4 regions of the Nocardioides oleivorans genome follow, and region 3 is predicted to be linked to each of the others. Evidence: riboswitches for the same ligand, from Rfam matches in the RefSeq annotation. Region 3 holds a riboswitch; each other region holds the start of a gene.
What was found. Region 3 has a riboswitch for cobalamin ahead of EUA93_RS18510 ((2Fe-2S) ferredoxin domain-containing protein). Riboswitches for the same ligand answer to the same signal wherever they lie in the genome.
Positions count from the first base shown of each region.

Region 1: linked by a shared signal. The riboswitch ahead of EUA93_RS08790 (magnesium chelatase subunit D family protein) and the one ahead of EUA93_RS18510 ((2Fe-2S) ferredoxin domain-containing protein) in region 3 are both predicted to bind cobalamin.
Region 2: linked by a shared signal. The riboswitch ahead of cobN (cobaltochelatase subunit CobN) and the one ahead of EUA93_RS18510 ((2Fe-2S) ferredoxin domain-containing protein) in region 3 are both predicted to bind cobalamin.
Region 4: linked by a shared signal. The riboswitch ahead of EUA93_RS10470 (FecCD family ABC transporter permease) and the one ahead of EUA93_RS18510 ((2Fe-2S) ferredoxin domain-containing protein) in region 3 are both predicted to bind cobalamin.

Region 1 covers NZ_SDWT01000001.1:1,851,634-1,856,075, forward strand. The annotation lists gene cobO (cob(I)yrinic acid a,c-diamide adenosyltransferase) at 1-134, opposite strand, end outside; gene bluB (5,6-dimethylbenzimidazole synthase) at 134-772, opposite strand; gene EUA93_RS08790 (magnesium chelatase subunit D family protein) at 769-2,838, opposite strand; cobalamin riboswitch at 2,866-3,012, opposite strand; gene cbiE (precorrin-6y C5,15-methyltransferase (decarboxylating) subunit CbiE) at 3,031-4,245, shown strand.
Region 2 covers NZ_SDWT01000001.1:1,884,506-1,888,947, forward strand. The annotation lists gene EUA93_RS08935 (nitrite reductase) at 94-921, opposite strand; cobalamin riboswitch at 915-1,061, shown strand; gene cobN (cobaltochelatase subunit CobN) at 1,092-4,442, shown strand, end outside.
Region 3 covers NZ_SDWT01000002.1:607,079-611,520, reverse strand. The annotation lists gene EUA93_RS18520 (class I SAM-dependent methyltransferase) at 1-580, shown strand, start outside; gene EUA93_RS18515 (hypothetical protein) at 564-842, opposite strand; gene EUA93_RS18510 ((2Fe-2S) ferredoxin domain-containing protein) at 845-1,225, opposite strand; cobalamin riboswitch at 1,279-1,404, opposite strand; gene EUA93_RS18505 (AI-2E family transporter) at 1,437-2,585, opposite strand; gene EUA93_RS18500 (protein adenylyltransferase SelO) at 2,671-4,131, opposite strand; gene EUA93_RS18495 (peptide chain release factor 3) at 4,165-4,442, opposite strand, start outside.
Region 4 covers NZ_SDWT01000001.1:2,185,242-2,189,683, forward strand. The annotation lists gene EUA93_RS10455 (ABC transporter substrate-binding protein) at 1-65, shown strand, start outside; gene EUA93_RS10460 (carbohydrate ABC transporter permease) at 62-940, shown strand; gene EUA93_RS10465 (carbohydrate ABC transporter permease) at 937-1,740, shown strand; cobalamin riboswitch at 1,789-1,972, shown strand; gene EUA93_RS10470 (FecCD family ABC transporter permease) at 2,098-3,081, shown strand; gene EUA93_RS10475 (ABC transporter ATP-binding protein) at 3,078-3,899, shown strand; gene EUA93_RS10480 (ABC transporter substrate-binding protein) at 3,896-4,442, shown strand, end outside.

The DNA of each region.
Region 1 (4,442 bases), on a different contig from region 3:
CGCATCGCCAGGCCGAAGGCGGCGGTCGACTTCCCCTTGCCGGGGCCGGTGTGGACCATGATGAGCGGCCGGTTGCGGCGCTCGCGCGTGGTCAGGCCGTCGTCGGGGACGGTGGTCGGCACTCCCTTGGGCATCAGGCGCTCCAGCTGTCGATGTGGATGGCCTCGTCGAGGGTGCGGCCCTTGCGCCAGTCGTGCCGGACCAGGTCGGGCACCTCCTGCAGGCGGGTGACGGGCCCGAGGCAGAGCCACGCGACAGGGCGTACGCCGTCGGGCAGGCCGACGAGGTCGGCGAGGAACTCCTCGCGGTAGAACGACACCCACCCCACGCCGAGGCCCTCGGCGGTGGCGGCGAGCCAGAGGTTCTGGATTGCCAGGCAGGTGGAGTAGAGGCCGGCGTCGGCGATCGCGTGACGGCCGAGCACGTGCTGCCCGCCCCGTCCGGGGGAGTACGTCACGACCACGCCGAGGCCGGACTCGCGGATGCCCTCGACCTTGATCTTCTCGAAGGTGGCACGCCGCTCGCCGTCGAGCTGGTCGGCGAAGATCTTGCGCTCCGTCTCGACGTGCTCGGCGAACTCGTTGCGCTTCACCTCGTCCTTCACCAGCACGAAGTCCCACGGCTGCGAGTGCCCGACGGACGGCGCCTGGTGGGCGGCTCGCAGCACCCGTCGCAGCGCGTCCTGGTCCAGGTCGTCGCCGCTGAACTCGGCTCGTACGTCGCGCCGGCGGGCGATGACGTCGTAGAGACCTTGACCCAGCTGGCTGCTCATGCCGCGCGCGCCATGCTCGTGAGGGCCTGCGCGCTGACCTCCGCGAGCGGGAGGTGCGTGGCCTGCATGGCCAGCGCGAGCTGACCGGCGAGGCCCATCCGCATCGGGCCCTGCTCGCAGTCGACGACGACGGCGCTGGTGTGCTGCTCCGCGAGCCATGCGGCAGCCTGCCGGCTCCTGACCACGGCGTCGGCGCCCTGGGTGGCCCGGCCGTCGGTGATCACGATGAGGAGCGGGCGGCGTCGCGGGTCGCGCACCCTCTCGACCCGCAGCACCTCGGCCGCGGTGAGCAGGCCTTCGGCGAGCGGCGTACGACCCCCTGCCGGCAGGTCGGCGAGCCGCTTCGCTGCGATGTCGACCGAGTGGGTCGGCGGCAGCGCGACCTCGGCGCTGTCGGCGCGGAAGGTGACCAGCCCGACCTTGTCGCGGCGCTGGTAGGCGTCGAGCAGCAGGCTGAGGATCGCGGTCTTCACCTGCTCCATCCGCTTCTTCGCGGCCATCGATCCGCTCGCGTCGACGCAGAAGAGGACGAGGTTGGCCTCGCGTCCCTCACGTCGTGCCGTCCTCAGATCGCCGTCCTGGAAGAGGATCCGACCACCCTGGCGCCCTCGTGCCTGTTGGTGAGGAGCCGCTGCCCGGATCGTCTCGATCAGGTGCAGCCCGCCGTTGCCGGTCGGGTCGGCCCCGATCCGGCGCCCGTTGCTCGTCAGCGCGCGGCTCCGCTTGCCCGACTCCCCGGCGCCCGTGCCGTGGACCTCGAACCGCTTCACCTTGTAGGGGTCCGCAGCTCCAATGACCGACGTCTGCCCGGCGCCCGAACCATCCGCTGGTTGAGGAGGGCGCTCTGCGCCCGTGTCGAAACCCGGGTCCTCCTGCTGATCCGTCGGTTGAGGAGGGCGCTCTGCGCTTTCCGCCGTTGGTTGAGGAGGGCGCTCTGCGCCCGTCTCGAAACCCGATCCATCCGACCCGGCGTCCGGACCATCGCCCTGATCGGACTCCGGCGCCTGGTCGTCGCCTCCGCCATCACCGTCCGGCTCCGGCGGAAGCGGCGGCTCAGGGTCCGGCTCCTCGTCCCCGAGAACCTGGTCGAGCAGCTCCTCGTCGAGCCCGGGAGCATCGAACGGGTTCCGCCGCCGCCGGTGGGGCAGCGCCAGCAGCGCCGCCTGACGGATGTCTGCCCGGGTGACGTGGGTCCGTCCGTTCCAGGCCGCGTTGGCGATCGCGGTGCGCGTGGTGACGATGTCGGCGCGCATCCCGTCGACCTCGAAGGCGGCGCACACCTCAGCGACCTTGGTCAGCACCGCGTCGGTCAGCTCGACCTCGGGGAGCAGCTTGCGGGCGGCGGCGATCCGGTCGGTCAGCGCGCGCTCGGCGTCGGCGTACGACTCGACGAAGGCGTCGGGGTCGGCGTCGAAGGCGAGCCGGCGGCGGACGACCTCGGCGCGCAGCTGCGGGTCGCGCGGTGCGGCGATCTCGACGGTGAGGCCGAAGCGGTCGAGGAGCTGGGGGCGGAGCTCACCCTCCTCGGGGTTCATGGTGCCGACGAGCACGAAGCGGGCGGCGTGGGCGACCGAGACGCCGTCGCGCTCGACGGTGGAGCGGCCCATCGCGGCGGCGTCGAGCAGCAGGTCGACGAGATGGTCGTGGAGGAGGTTGACCTCGTCGACGTAGAGGATGCCGCGGTGCGCGCGGGCGAGCAGGCCGGGCTCGTACTCGGCGACGCCGTCGGCCAGCACCTTGGAGAGGTGCAGCGAGCCGAGCACGCGGTCCTCGGTGGCGCCGACGGGGAGCTCGACGAGGCGTACGGGCCGGGTCTCGGTCTCCGCGTCGCTGCCCCAGGCTCCGTCGGGTGACGTCTCGCCGGGGGCGGAGGAGAACCGGTCGCCGGCGACCACCTCGATGGGCGGCAGCACGGTGGCGAGGGCGCGGACGGTGGTGGACTTGGCCGTGCCCTTCTCGCCGCGCACGAGCACGCCGCCGACCTCGGGGGAGATCGTGGTGAGGAGGAGGGCGAGCGTCATGTCGTCGCTGCCGACGACTGCGCAGAGGGGGTACTGCTGTGGCATGGGGGCTCCCGCTCTCGTTGCCAGGTTGGAACTGGTCGACGGGAGGCCGGTCTTCGGACTTCCCGGATCGTCATGTTCGACGTCTCGAGTCACCGCAGCGGGCCCTGTGCCGGACTTTCACCGGCTTCCCAGATTCTCCCCAAGCTTCGGGGCACCTCTCGCCTTGTCCGCGTCACGATAGCGTCTGCGGCCATGTCGTCCACTGGTGTGCCCACGGAGATCGTGGTCGTCGGGATCGGCGCCGACGGCTGGGTCTCGCTCTCCCCGTCGTCGCAGTCGCTGGTGCTGGAGGCGTCGGTGCTCTGGGGCGGCTCGCGACACCTCTCCCTGGTGCCCTCCGTCGGCGGTCAGGTGCGGGTGTCGTGGCCCTCGCCGTTGGCTGCTTCTCTGCCTGCGCTGCTCGCTGAGTACGCCGGTCGCCCGGTCGTCGCGCTTGCCTCCGGTGACCCGCTGGTGTCGGGGATCGCAACGACGCTCTTGGAGTACGGCGCTCCGGTGCGGGTGGTGCCCGCCATCTCGTCGGTGGCACTGGCTCGGGCGCGGATGGGATGGTCTTCCGAGTCCTGCGAGGTCGTTTCGCTTGTTGGTCGTCCCTTGGAACGTCTGGTGCTAGCCCTAGCACCGGGCCGCCGGATCCTGGTGCTCTCGTCGGATGCCTCGACACCCGCTGCGGTGGCGTCGTTGCTGACCTCTGCCGGGTGGGGTGCCTCTTCTTTCACGGTCCTCGGGGACCTCGGCTCGTCGACCGAAAGTGTTCGGTCAGGCGTCGCTTCCTCGTGGTCGGTCGCGTCTCCCGCGTTGAACATCATTGCCATCGGGGTGTCCGGAAACGGCTTGGCCTCCTGGGCGCCCGGACTGCCGGACTCGGCCTTCGAGAACGACGGCCAGCTCACCAAGCGAGACCTCCGCGCCTCCGCGCTCGCCCGCCTCATGCCCGCCCCCGGGCAAATCCTCTGGGACGTCGGCGCGGGTGCCGGCTCGGTCGGCATCGAGTGGATGCGCGCCCACCCGACATGCCGCACGATCGCCATCGAGTCCGACCCCGAGCGTGCGGCTCGAATTGCGCGGAACGCTCAGGCTCTCGGCGTCCCCGACCTCCAGGTCGTCGAAGGCCGAGCTCCGTCAGCACTGTCAGATCTCGAAGCCCCGGACGCGATCTTCATCGGGGGCGGCGCCACTCGTGAAGGCGTCCTGGACACCTGCCTCGCCGCGTTGAAGCCAGGCGGCCGCCTCGTCGTTCACGGCGTCACCCTCGAGACCGAGACGTTGCTCGCCAAGGCGTACGCCGACCACGGCGGCGAGCTGACTCGGATCGGGGTCGAGACCGCGGCGCCAGTAGGGACCTTCACTGGGTGGACGCCCGCGCGCAGGGTCACTCAGTGGGCTCTAGATCGAGCGCCAGTCTGAAGCGCAGGACCTGCTGCGATCCGCCCAGAATGCCGCACATCCAACCGTCGACGAGTAGCCCAGAGTGATGCGCTGACCCTCGCTAGGCGAGCGCCCAGTGTTCATTCAGAGATGCACGGGCGGCGGCATGCAAGCTTCAGGAAGTACTCGTCAACTGAGGGCTCCTGCGCCCCAAACCCCCTGCGACCTCTGTTGCG
Region 2 (4,442 bases), on a different contig from region 3:
CTCGCTGCTCAGCCAGCGGCGAGTGGGGAACGGTCGGGTTGGCGTAACCGGCCGGCGGGAACCCGACGGTTCCCCACCCGGGTGGCGGGTGGGTCACCCGAGAGCGATCAGGGACTTCCACGGGGTCACGACCAGCGCCTCCGGCAGCGTGACCGAGAGCTTTCGGTCGAGCACGCCACCCTCGATCGGGACGTGCACGACTCCTTGCGCGACCTCGCCCGGGGGCGGGGGGTCGGAGGCGACGAGGGCGCGGGGGTCGGGGTCCTGCGAGGGGAGGGCGACCGGGAGCTCGTCGACGTGCCAGGCGGCGTCGTCGCCGCGGCCCCGGACCTGCTGGAAGGCGCGGGCCAGCCCGTTGAGGCGGGCGGCGGCCTCGGTGAGCGGGACGACCGGGCCCCAGGCCGACGACCCGATCCGCAGCTGCACCTCGCCCGGGGAGAGCGCGACCAGGCCGAGGTCGGTCGAGCGCCCGGCGAGGTCGCCGCGGCCGTCGTCGAGGACGAAGAGGAAGCGGCCGGGCAGCGACGCCAGCGACGGTGTGGCGCACATGCGCGCGTCGAGCTCGGCGACGACGGGGCGCAGGTCCGCGCGTCCGCCGACCAAGCCCGACAGCGGTGAGGCCATCACGTTGCGGACGAGCTCGTGCGCCGGGTGGGGCAGCAGCCCGGTGTCGCGGATCGCGGAGACCACCTCGTCCGGCAGCGAAGCACCGGAGCAGGGCAGCGCGCGCAGCTGGAGGTTCGCCCGCTTGGTCAGGTGGACCTGCCCGTCGCCGTACTCCTCCGCGACCGCGACCAGCGACAGCAGTGTCGAGCGCGAGAGGTGACCGCCCGGGAGGCGCAGCCGGACGAGCGCTCCGTCGTCCGCCGGCCACGGTCGGAAGACGCCCGGGCAGAGGTCGCCTCGGGTGCGCTCGGTCATGGGCCGAGTGTGGCAGTAGGCTCGCGGCAGCCACCTGCGTGGGACCAGGAACCCGGTGCGAGTCCGGGGCGGTTCCGCCACTGTCAGGCCCGCCAACCGGTGGGCCGAGCCAGACACTGAGCCACGCGGGATCCGACGAACGAGGGGCGAGAACCCCCCTGGAGGAAATCGTGCGCATCGCACTCCTGTCCACGTCCGACACCGACCTGCTGAGCGCCCGGGCGTCCGGCGCCGACTACGTCCTCGCCAACCCGGCGCGGCCCGGCCACCAGTCGATGGCCGCGGTGATCGAGGGCTGCGACCTCGTCATCGGCCGGCTGCTCGGCTCGCCGCAGGACCTCTGCTCCGGCTTCACCCGTGTCGCCGCGACCGGCATGCCCGTCGTCGTCCTCGGCGGGGAGCAGTCGCCGAGCGCCGAGCTGATGGAGCTGTCGTCGGTGCCGATGGGCGTCGCGGCCGAGGCGCACCGCTACCTCGCCGAGGGCGGCCCGGAGAACCTCACCCAGCTCCACGCCTTCCTCTCCGACACCGTCCTGCTCACCGGCGAGGGCTTCGAGCCGCCCGCGGTGCTGCCGCAGTGGGGGTACGCCACCCGCCCGCAGGCCGAGACGGTCGCGGAGGGCAAGGCCCGGGTCGGGGTGCTCTACTACCGCGCCCACGAGGCGAGCGGCAACACCGCCTTCGCCCACGCGCTCGCCGACGCGGTCGACGCGACCGGCCACGCGGTCGGCGTCCCGATCTTCGCGGGCTCCCTGCGCTCCGCGCCCGACGAGCTGTACGACGCCTTCGGCTCGCTCGACGCGCTGATCGTCACCGTGCTCGCGGCCGGCGGCAGCACGCCCGCGAGCGCCAGCGCGGGCGGCGACGACGAGTCGTGGGACGTGGCGCGGATGTCGGCGCTCGACATCCCGATCATCCAGGGCCTGTGCCTCACGAGCAGCCGCGAGGAGTGGCTCGCCTCCGACGACGGCGTCAGCCCGCTCGACTCGGCGACCCAGATCGCGATCCCCGAGTTCGACGGCCGCATCATCACCGCGCCGTTCTCCTTCAAGGAGGTCGACTCCGACGGGCTGCCGCACTACGTCGCCGACGCCGAGCGCTGCGCGCGCGTGGCCGGCATCGCGGTCAAGCAGGCCCGCCTCCGCTCCCTCCCGAACGCCGAGAAGCGGCTCGCGCTCGTGCTGTCGGCGTACCCCACCAAGCACGCCCGCATCGGCAACGCCGTCGGCCTCGACACCCCCGTCTCCGCGATCCGAATGCTCAACCGGCTGCGGGCGGAGGGCTACGACCTCGGCGCCGACAACGTCGTCACCGACATCCTCGAGCGCGACGCCACCGACACCGAGAAGGGCGACGCGCTGATCCACTCGCTCATCGAGGCGGGCGGCCAGGACGAGGAGTGGCTGACGCACGCGCAGCTGATCGACGCGCACGTGCGGATCACGCCGGAGCAGTACGCCGACTGGACCGCCGACCTGCCCGAGGACCTGAAGGCCGACATGGTCGAGGCCTGGGGCGAGGGCACCGGGTCGCTCTTCACCAACGACGCCGGCGAGCTCGTCCTCGCGACCGTGCAGGCCGGCAACGTGGTGCTGATCATCCAGCCGCCGCGCGGCTTCGGCGAGAACCCGATCGCGATCTACCACGACCCCGACCTGGCTCCGACCCACCACTACATGGGCGCCTACCGCTGGCTCGAGCAGGGCTTCGGGGCCGACGCCGTCGTGCACCTCGGCAAGCACGGCTCGCTCGAGTGGCTGCCCGGCAAGAACGCCGCGCTGTCGGCCTCCTGCGGCACCGACGCGGCGCTCGGCAACCTGCCGATGATCTACCCGTTCCTCGTCAACGACCCCGGTGAGGGCGCGCAGGCCAAGCGCCGCGCACACGCCACGATCGTCGACCACCTCGTGCCGCCGATGGCGCGCGCGGAGTCCTACGGCGACATCGCCCGGCTCGAGCAGCTCCTCGACGAGCACGCCAACATCGCCGCGATGGACCCGGCCAAGCTGCCGGCGATCCGCGGCGAGATCTGGCAGCTCATGCACGCCGCCGAGATGCACCGCGACCTCGGCCTCGACGAGCAGCCGGACGACGAGTCGTTCGACGACTTCATCATGCACGTCGACGGCTGGCTCTGCGAGATCAAGGACGCCCAGATCCGCGACGGCCTGCACATCCTCGGCGACGCCCCGGCCGGCGAGGCCCGGGTCAACCTGGTGCTCGCGATCATGCGTGCCTCGCAGGTCTTCGGCGGGCAGGCCCAGGCGGTGCCGGGCCTCCGGGCAGCGCTCGGCCTGAAGGAGGGCGCCGAGGCCACCACCGCCGTCGACGCGATCGAGGCCAAGGCCCGTGAGCTCGTGCAGGCGATGGACGCCGCCGACTGGGACGTCGCCGCAGCGGCCACGCTCCACGACGACCCCGAGGTCCAGCGGGTGCTGGAGTTCGCGGCCACCCAGGTCGTGCCTCGCCTCGCCCGCACCACCGACGAGATGGACGCCGTCGTGCACGCGCTCGACGGCGGCTTCATCGCCGCCGGCCCGTCCGGCTCGCCGCTGCGCGGGCTGGTCAACGTGCTCCCGACCGGCCGCAACTTCTACACCGTCGACCCGCGCGCGGTGCCGTCGCGCCTGGCCTGGCAGACCGGCATGGCGATGGCCGAGTCGCTCGTCGCGAAGTACGTCGACGAGACCGGCGGCTACCCCGAGTCGGTCGGCCTGTCCGTCTGGGGCACCAGCGCGATGCGGACGTCCGGCGACGACATCGCCGAGGTGCTCGCGCTGATGGGCGTGCGCCCCGAGTGGGACCCGGCCTCGCGCCGCGTCAACGACCTCACGGTCATCCCGCTCGACGAGCTCGGCCGCCCGCGCATCGACGTCACGGTCCGGATCTCCGGCTTCTTCCGCGACGCCTTCCCGCACGTGGTCTCGATGCTCGACGACGCCGTCCGGCTGGTCGCCTCGCTCGACGAGCCGGACGAGCAGAACTACGTCCGCGCGCACACCCGCGCCGACCTCGCCGAGCACGGCGACGAGCGCCGCTCGACCACGCGCATCTTCGGCTCCAAGCCCGGGTCGTACGGCGCCGGCATCCTCCAGGTCGTCGAGTCCGGCAACTGGCGCAGCGACCAGGACCTCGCCGAGGTCTACACGGCCTGGGGCGGCTTCGCCTACGGCCGCGACCTCGACGGCGCGCCCGCCGCCGACGACATGCGCACCAACTACAGGCGCATCAAGGTCGCCGCGAAGAACGTCGACACCCGCGAGCACGACATCGCCGACAGCGACGACTACTTCCAGTACCACGGCGGCATGGTCGCCACGGTGCGCGCGCTGACCGGCAGCGACCCCAAGGCGTACGTCGGTGACTCGACGACCCCGGACGCGGTGCGGACCCGGACGCTCCAGGAGGAGACGAACCGCGTCTTCCGCGCGCGCGTCATCAACCCGCGCTGGATCGGCGCGATGCAGCGCCACGGCTACAAGGGCGCCTTCGAGCTCGCCGCCACCGTCGACTACCTCTTC
Region 3 (4,442 bases):
GCTAGACGTGGGCACCGGCAGCGGCCACGTGGCGCGGCTCGTCGCCGGGCTCGGCCACCGCGTGACGGGCATCGACCTCTCGCCGGGGATGCTCGAGATCGCCGCCGGGGACGCCGCCTCCGACGCGACCTCCGACGCGACCTCCGACGTGACCTCCGACGTGACTCCGCCCCGGTTCCTCGCCGGCGACGCCGTCGACCCGGACTTCGCGGAGCAGTCCTTCGACGCGGTCGTCGGCCGCTACGTCATGTGGACCCTGCGCGACCCGGAGACGGCCGTCGCGCGCTGGGTGCGCCTGCTGCGACCGGGCGGCGTCGTGGCGATGGCCGACAGCCTGTGGTTCACCGACGGCCTCGGCGAGCTCTACGGCGAGCGGCCCGAGGGCCACCTGCCGCTGGCCGACGCCCGCTCCATCGAGGAGGTCGCCGACGCCCTCCGCCGGGGCGGGCTGGTCGACGTGGCCGTGACCCCGCTCGAGCAGGTCCGCGAGCTCGACCGCGCCCACGGCGTCGCGCCGGGTCACGAGGTGGTGCTGCAGTACCTGCTGACCGGTTGCCGTCCGCTCACGCCGGCCGACTGAGCCGCTGCGCCCAGACGGGGTCGTAGTCGGGGTGCGCGCCGTAGCCGAGCAGCAGCAGCCGGAGCTCGCGCTGCGACGGCAGCAGGCCCGATCGCAGGGTCGCGAGGACCTCGTCGATGATCGCGACCTGGGCGGCGAGACCGGGCCGCAGCAGGTCGCCCTCGCGCGCCGCCTCGCGCTCCCAGAGCCGGGCGAGGTCCTCGGTGAGCCGGTCGACGAGGAAGACGGCCAGCGACGTCAGGTCCGTGTCGAGGTGCCGCACGGTCACACCTTCGTCGCGGTGGCGGACGGCCGGAACGGCGAGCGCCGCAGGCTCTCCGGCAGGTCGGCGACTCCCGGGCCACCCGCCTGCACCCAGTCGGCGATCGCCGAGGCCTCGTGGCGCCCGTTGAGCAGGCCCAGCCACACCGGGCGCGCGCCGGCCCGGCGGGCGCCGGGCGACGGGCTCACCACGACGACGTCGGAGCGCTCGCAGGGGCCGAGGCAGTCCGTGACACGAACGGTCGCGGTGTCGCCGAGCATCGAGCGCAGGGCGTCGAGCCGGGCGGCGTGGTCGACCAGCGGCCGCTTCTTCGTCGTGCCGCAGCAGCAGCCGCGGCAGACGGTGACGGTGGGTCGGTCTGCTCGTGCGAGGGGTCGGTCCATCAGTCCTGCGCTCCATCTCTCGTGGAATCGTCGTGTGCGGAAATGGACGCAGGCGGTCTCCTGACTCCTGGGTCGAGCGCTGTTCCCGGCCTTCCCGGACGTGTGGTCCAGTGGCGTGTTCGGGCGCAGCTCCCCAGTCACAGTGGCGAGGACCGTGTCGGGCTTGCACCGACTTCCCGGTCTGCGTCTGGCGGCGAGTCTAGGGCAGTCGTCAGTCCTCGGCCGTGCGTGGCGCGACGCGCGACCTGGTCCGCGCGTCGACGACCTCGTCGAGGTAGCGCAGCACGACGGCCAGCACGGCCGTGAAGGGCACGGCCAGGAAGGCGCCCGAGATCCCGAACAGCGTGCCGCCGAGGGTGACCGCCAGCAGGACGACGGCCGCGTGGAGGTTCATCGACTTCGACTGCAGGATTGGGGACAGCACGTTGCCCTCCACCTGCTGCACGGCGACGATGAGCGCGAGCGCCAGCAGCGCACCGGTGGGCCCGTTGGACACCAGCGCGATGAGGACGGCGATCGAGCCGGCGACGAAGGCGCCGACGATCGGCACGAACCCGGCGAAGAAGGTGAGGACGGCCAGCGGGACGGCCAGCGGGACGCCGATCAGCAGGAGGCCGCCACCGATGAGGACGGCGTCGATGAGCGACACCAGGGCCTGGGTCCTGATGAAGCCGCCCAGGGTCGCCCAGGCGCGGTCACCGACCTCGGCCAGGTGCCGGCCGGCCGTGGGGCCGGCGAGCCGGCGCACCCACGGCAGGAACCGGGAGCCGTCCTTGACGAACAGGAAGGTCAGGATCAGGACCAGCACCAGGTTGACCAGCCCGTTGGTGATCGCGGAGACCCCGACCAGCACGCCGGAGGCGATGGTGCCGGCCGACCCGGTCAGCTTCTCCTGCAGCCCCTGGAGCCCGGCGTCGATCTGCTCCTTGGAGACGAAGTCGGAGCTCTGCACCCAGTCCTGCACGTGCTGGAGCCCCTCGCTGGCGCTGTCGACGATGTCGCCGCCCTGCGAGGCCACGGACGGGGCGATCGTGTAGCCGACCCCGACCACCACGAGGATGGCGCCGAGGACGGTGATCGCCGCGGCGAGCGCGTTGGGGAGCTTGAGGCGTCGGCGCAGGAAAGAGGCGACCGGCGCCAGGACGGTGCACAGGATCAGGGCCATCAGCACCGGGAAGATGATCACCCAGGCGTACTTGACGACGAGCCCGACCAGCACCAGCCCGAGGGCGATGCCGACGAAGCGCAGGCTCCACCGCGCCGTCCACGACAGGCCGTGGCCGATGGTCTCCTCGCGCGACGGCGGCGCCGGGACGGGCGCAGGCGTGGGGGCGGGTTCGGGGGTGCGTCGTCGAGCCATGGACGACACCTTGTCAGTCCCGGCCCCGGTCCATACCACCCGAGTGGGTCGTGGACCCCGAGACAGCGGTCACAGCGGGGTGGGGTCAGGTCCCGCAGAAGGTCTGGTAGCCGGCGAACGACTCCGGGGCGGGCTCGGCGTACCTCTCCAGCCCGGGACGTGCGTCGTACGGCCGGCGGACCGCCTCGAGCAGCCGGTCGAGCGGGCCGAGGTCACCGCCCGTGGCGGCGTCCAGTGCCTCCTCGACGAGGTGGTTGCGCGGGACGTGGACCGGGTTCACGCGGTCCATCGCGTCGGCGTCGGGGGAGAGCGCGAGCCAGCGCGCGGCCCAGGCGTCGTACGCCGCCAGGTCGAGCACGAGCCCGCGCGCCGCGTCGGCGTCGCCGCGGGCCGCTGCGCCGAGCGCCCGGAAGAATCCGGTGTGGTCGACGTGGTTGTCGCGCATCAGCTCGACCAGGTCGCCGGCCAGCCCCGCGGTGACCTCGTCGGGGAGCCCGTCGGGGAGGCCGAGCTTGGCGCGCATCCCGCGCGACCACGCCTCGGAGTAGGACGTGCGGAACCGGCCGAGGGAGGCGGTGGCGATGGCGACCGCGTCGTCCTGCTCCTCGGCGAGGAGGGGGAGCAGGGTCTCGGCGAAGCGCGCGAGGTTCCACTCCGCGACCACCGGCTGGTTGCCGAAGGCGTAGCGCCCGCCGGTGTCGATCGAGCTGAAGACCGTGGCCGGGTCGAACGCGTCGATGAAGGCGCACGGGCCGTAGTCGATGGTCTCGCCGGAGATCGTCATGTTGTCGGTGTTCATCACGCCGTGGACGAAGCCGACGAGCATCCACTGCGCGACGAGCGACGCCTGCGCTGCCATCACGGCCTCGAAGAGCGCGAGGTGGGGCTGCTCGGCGTCGGCGACGTCGGGGTGGTGCCGCGCGATGGCGTGGTCGGCGAGCCTGCGCAGCAGGTCGAGGTCGTCGGTGGCGCGGGCGTACTGGAAGGAGCCGACGCGCAGGTGGCTGCTGGCGACCCGGGCGAGGACGGCGCCCGGCAGCACGGTCTCGCGGTGCACGGGTCGTCCGGTCGCGACGACGCCGAGCGAGCGGGTCGTCGGAATCCCGAGGGCGTGCATCGCCTCGCTGACCACGTGCTCGCGCAGCATCGGCCCGACGGCCGCGTAGCCGTCGCCGCCGCGCGAGAACGGCGTACGGCCGGAGCCCTTGAGGTGCAGGTCGCGCAGCCGGCCGTCGGCGTCGGTGAGCTCGCCGAGGAGCAGCGCGCGGCCGTCGCCGAGGCGGGGCGAGTAGCCGCCGAACTGGTGGCCGGCGTAGGCCTGCGCCACCGGGGTCGCGCCCTCCGGCACCGCGGTGCCGGTGAGCAGGCCGAGCCCCTCGGGCGTGCGCAGCCAGTCGGGGTCGAGCCCGAGCTGGGTGGCGAGGGGCTCGTTGAGGGCCAGCAGCTGCGGCTCGGGCACGTCGGCGGCCTGCCACGGGAGCGCGAGCTCGGGCAGCGTGTCGGCGAAGTGGTGCCCGAGGTCGAGCGGGACGACGGCGGCATTCACCCTGTCGACGATACGGGGGAGGCGGGCGCGGCCTCAGGCGCCGCCGGCGGGCAGCGCCTCGAGCATGATCTCGGGGTTGTCGCGGGCGGTGACCATCGCGCGCCACTGGTCGACGAACAGCGCCATGTGGGTGCCGTCGCTGCGCTCGAGCACCTCGATGCCGCGCATCCCGGCCAGCGCGGTGGCGCCCTCGGCGTTCGTGCGGCGCGCGACCTGGTAGTCGAGGCGGGACAGGCGGATCGGCGAGTTGAACTCGTTGGTCATCCGGTCCTCGACGACCTCGAACTGCATCGGGCCGACGGCGGCGAGCA
Region 4 (4,442 bases), on a different contig from region 3:
GTCAGGGCACGGAGGCCACGATCCGCGGCCTCGCCTCGGGGATCGGGGAGGCAACGGCCGGATGAGGCAGGCGGCTCGGGTCGAGGCCCGCGCGGCGTACGCCTTCGTCGCGCCGACGGCACTCCTGCTGGGACTGTTCGTCTTCCTCCCGCTCGCGTGGGCGGTCGTGATCAGCTTCCAGAGCACCGACGGGTTCGGCCAGGGTGCGTGGATCGGCCTCGACAACTACGCGCGGCTGCTCGGCGACTCCCGGTTCTGGCGGGCCAGCCTCAACACCCTGGTGTTCACGGTGGTCGTCACGCCGTTGTCGATCGGTCTCGGGCTCGCCGCGGCCCTGCTCCTCGACGCGGCGCTGCCGGCGCGACCGCTCTTCCGCACCGTGCTGATCCTGCCCATGGCGGTCTCCGGGGTGGCCACGGCGCTCGTGGGGCTGCTGTTCTTCGACGAGAACACCGGGGTCCTCAACAGCATCCTCGCGTCCTTCGGCCTCTCGGAGCCGGCCTGGCAGTCCGACGGTCCGTGGGCGTTCGCATCCGTGGTGCTCGTGACGCTGTGGTGGCGGGTCGGCTTCAACATGCTCATCTACCTCACGGCCCTGCAGGGCACCGACCCGCAGCTGCACGAGTCGGCGATGCTCGACGGCGCGTCGTGGGTGCAGCGGCTCAGGCACGTCACCATCCCCGCGCTGCGACCCGCGACCTTCTTCCTCGTCATCATCAACGTCATCTACTCCTTCCAGGTGTTCGACCTCGTCTTCGTCCTCACCGGCGGCGGTCCCGAGGACTCGACCTCGGTGCTGGTGACCTACGCCTACGAGCAGGGCTTCACCCAGCGCGACCAGGGCTACGCCGCGGCCGTCGGCATGGTGCTGCTGGTCGCGACCCTCGCCTTCACGACGCTCCAGTGGCGCCTCAACCGCGGACGGGACGGTGAGGCATGAAGCTCCTCCGGACCGTCGCCGCCTCGGTCGTCGCCCTCGTCCTCGTGTTCCCCCTGTACTGGATGGTCGTCGTCGCGCTCTCGAGCCGCCGCGACCTGCTGGGTGGTCGCGTCGGCGTCCTGCCCAGCGACCTGACCACCGACAACTTCCGCCGCGTGCTGGAGGCGTTCCCGGTCGGGACCTGGTTCGGCAACTCCGTGGCCGTCTCCTTGTCGGTGGCCGTCCTGACGGTGGTCACGAACCTGATGGCCGGGTACGCCTTCGCGCACCTGCGCTTCCGCGGGGCGAGCCCGCTCTTCGTGCTCGCACTCGGCACGCTCGTGCTGCCGGTCCAGGTCATCATGGTGGCGCTGTTCCGACTCGTCACCGAGCTGCAGCTCTACGGCACCTACTGGGCGGTCATCCTGCCCACCTCGGCCTCGGCGCTCGGGATGTTCCTGGCGCGCCAGTTCTTCCTGGGGATCCCTCGTGACCTGCTCGACGCGGCCCGGCTCGACGGGGCAGGGGAGTGGCGGACCTTCAGCCGCATCGTCCTGCCCAACGCCAAGCCGCTCGTCGCCGTGCTGTTCTTCATGAGCCTGCTGTCGTCGTGGAACGACTTCGCCTGGCCGTTGATCGCCCTCAAGGACAACGAGCTGTTCACCCTGCCGATCGGCCTGCTCTACCTCCAGGGCCAGTACGGGCCCGACTACACCGCGACGATGGCGTACGCGCTGGTCAACGTCGCGCCGATGCTGGTGCTGTTCGTGATCTTCCAGCGGTTCTTCGTGCAGGGCTTCACGTCCAGCGGCCTGCGCTGACGGGCGGCGGGGCGTGGGCCGGGGCGTGGCGCCCCCGGGGTCGCGTGTGTAGATTGACCGCGAGCCAGTCACACCCGCACGTCGGGTGAGGGAATCCGGTGAGAATCCGGAACTGTCGCGCAGCGGTAAGAGGCGACGGGCGAAGCACACAGCCACTGGACCGAGAGGTCTGGGAAGGCGCTTCGTCCGGTTGACCCCGAGTCCGAAAACCTGCTGGTTCGGTCCATCACACGAGCTTCGCGATCTGAGCTCCCGACACCGGCAGGCCCCCCTTTGCACCAGCTCCGTGCTGCGCCCCCGCGCCGCGCCCCGAGGCGTGTCCCCGTCCCGGTCGCGCTCGTCGTCCTCGTCCCGGCGATCCTGGTCACGGCGGTGGTCTCGACCGGCTTCGGTGCCGAGCCGCTTCCGGTCGGCGTCGTCGTCGAGGCGCTGGCGGCCCGCTTCGGCGACGGCCCGCGGGACCCGGCGTACGACGCGATCGTGTGGGAGCTCCGGCTGCCGCGGACCCTGCTCGGGTTCGTGGTCGGTGCGGGCCTCGCGGTCGCCGGGGCCGGCATCCAGACGCTCGTCCGCAACCCCCTGGCCGACCCGTACCTCCTGGGTGTCTCCTCGGGCGCGAGCGTCGGTGCCACGGCCGTCATCACCCTCGGCGTGCTCTCGGGCGCCGGGACGTGGGCGCTGTCGGTCGGTGCGCTCCTCGGCGCGCTGGCGGCCTCCGCGATCGTGTTCGGCATCGCCCTGCTCCAGGGCGGTCTGACGCCGCTGCGCCTGGTGCTCACCGGGACGGTGCTGTCGGCTGCGTTCTCCTCGATCGCCAGCTTCATGGTGTTCAAGAGCTCCGAGCCGCAGGCTGCGCAGTCCGTGCTGTTCTGGCTCCTCGGCTCGCTGTCGGGCACCACGTGGGCCCAGCTGTGGCTGCCGCTGGTGACGGTGGTCGCCTGCTTCGCGCTGCTGATGTCGGCGAGCGGGTGGCTCGACGCCCTCGCGGTCGGACCCGAGACGGCGGCTGCGCTCGGTGTCCCGGTCCCCGCCCTGCGCATCGCACTGTTCGTCCTGCTCTCCGTGCTCGTCGGCGTCCTGGTCGCGGTCGCCGGGGGCATCGGGTTCGTCGGTCTCGTCCTGCCCCACCTCTCGCGCCTCCTCGTCGGCCCGCGACACCGCGCCAGCCTGCCGGTGGCGGCGCTCGCGGGCGGGCTGTTCCTGGTGTGGGTCGACGTGATCACCCGGGTCGCCGTACGCCCGACCGAGATCCCCCTGAGCGTGGTCACCGGGCTGATCGGCGCCCCGATCTTCCTGCTGCTGCTGGGCCGTCGGGCCTACCGGTTCGGAGGCGAGTCATGACCACCGCCGACGTCGCTGCGCCGACAGCGGCGAAGACCGCCCTCGAGGTGCGTGACGTCTCGTGCGCCATCGGCCGCCGCACGATCCTGGCGGGGGTCGACCTCGAGGTGCGTCCGGGGGAGGTGCTCGGGCTGGTCGGCGCCAACGGCAGCGGCAAGTCGACCCTGCTCCGGGCGCTCGCCGGCGTACGTCCGGCCGCGAGGGGCGAGGTCGTCCTCGACGGCGTGCCGCTCTCCTCGATGCGGTCGCGTGAGCGCGCCCGACGCATCGCGTTCGTCGCCCAGGAGGAAGCCGCCCCGGCCGACCTGCTGGTGGTCGAGATGGTCGCGCTCGGGCGAGTGCCGCACCTGCGTGCGTCCGGCGGGATGGACGACGAGTCGCGAGCCGCGGTCGAGGAGGCCCTGCGCCTTGTCGACCTGGAGCACTCCGCCCAGCAGCCGCTCGACCGGCTCTCGGGCGGCGAGCGCCGTCGCGCGGTGATCGCCCGGGGCCTGGCCCAGGGGGCACCGCTGCTGCTGCTGGACGAGCCCACCAACCACCTCGACATCCGCCACCAGCTCGACCTGATGCGGCTCGTGCGGTCACTCGGGAAGACCGTCGTGGTCGCGATCCACGACCTCGACCTCGCCGCGACCTTCTGCGACCGGATCGCCGTGCTCCACGACGGCGGCGTCTTCGCCTGCGGCACCCCGGACGAGGTGCTCGTGCCCCACGTCCTCCACGACGCGTTCGGCGTGCTCGCCACCCGCGTCACCCACCCCCTCACCGGCAGGACCCACCTGCTGTTCAGCCACGATGAAAGGGAGCAGCACCCATGAGAAGCACCACCAGCCACCACGCCCGGACCGGTGGCAGCGTCCTCGCAGCCGTGTCGGTCCTCCTCCTCGCCGGCTGCGGCTCCTCGGGCGATGAGGACGGCTCGTCCTCCGGGGCCGGGTCCTCGGCGGACGCCTCGACCGTGTCGGTGTCCAACTGCGGGACCGACGTCGAGTTCCCGACGCCCGCGCAGGACCTCTTCGTCAACGACAGCAACCTGATCTCGATGGTGCTCGCCCTCGGCGCCGAGGACCAGGTGGCGGCGGTGTCCAGCATCGGTCGCGACCAGGAGGTCCTCACCGAGCACTACGGCGACGCGGTGGCCGGGCTCAACCAGGTCTCCGACGACTACCCGAGCCTCGAGACGGTCATCGCCGCGCGGCCCGACGTCATGGTCGCCGGCTGGAACTACGGCTACGACGAGACCAAGCAGCTCACCCCCGACAGCCTCGCCCAGCGCGACATCGCGGCGTACGTCCTCACCGAGTCGTGCCGCCAGGACGGCAGCGACGCCCGCGGCATCGTCGACCCCTGGACCGCGCTGC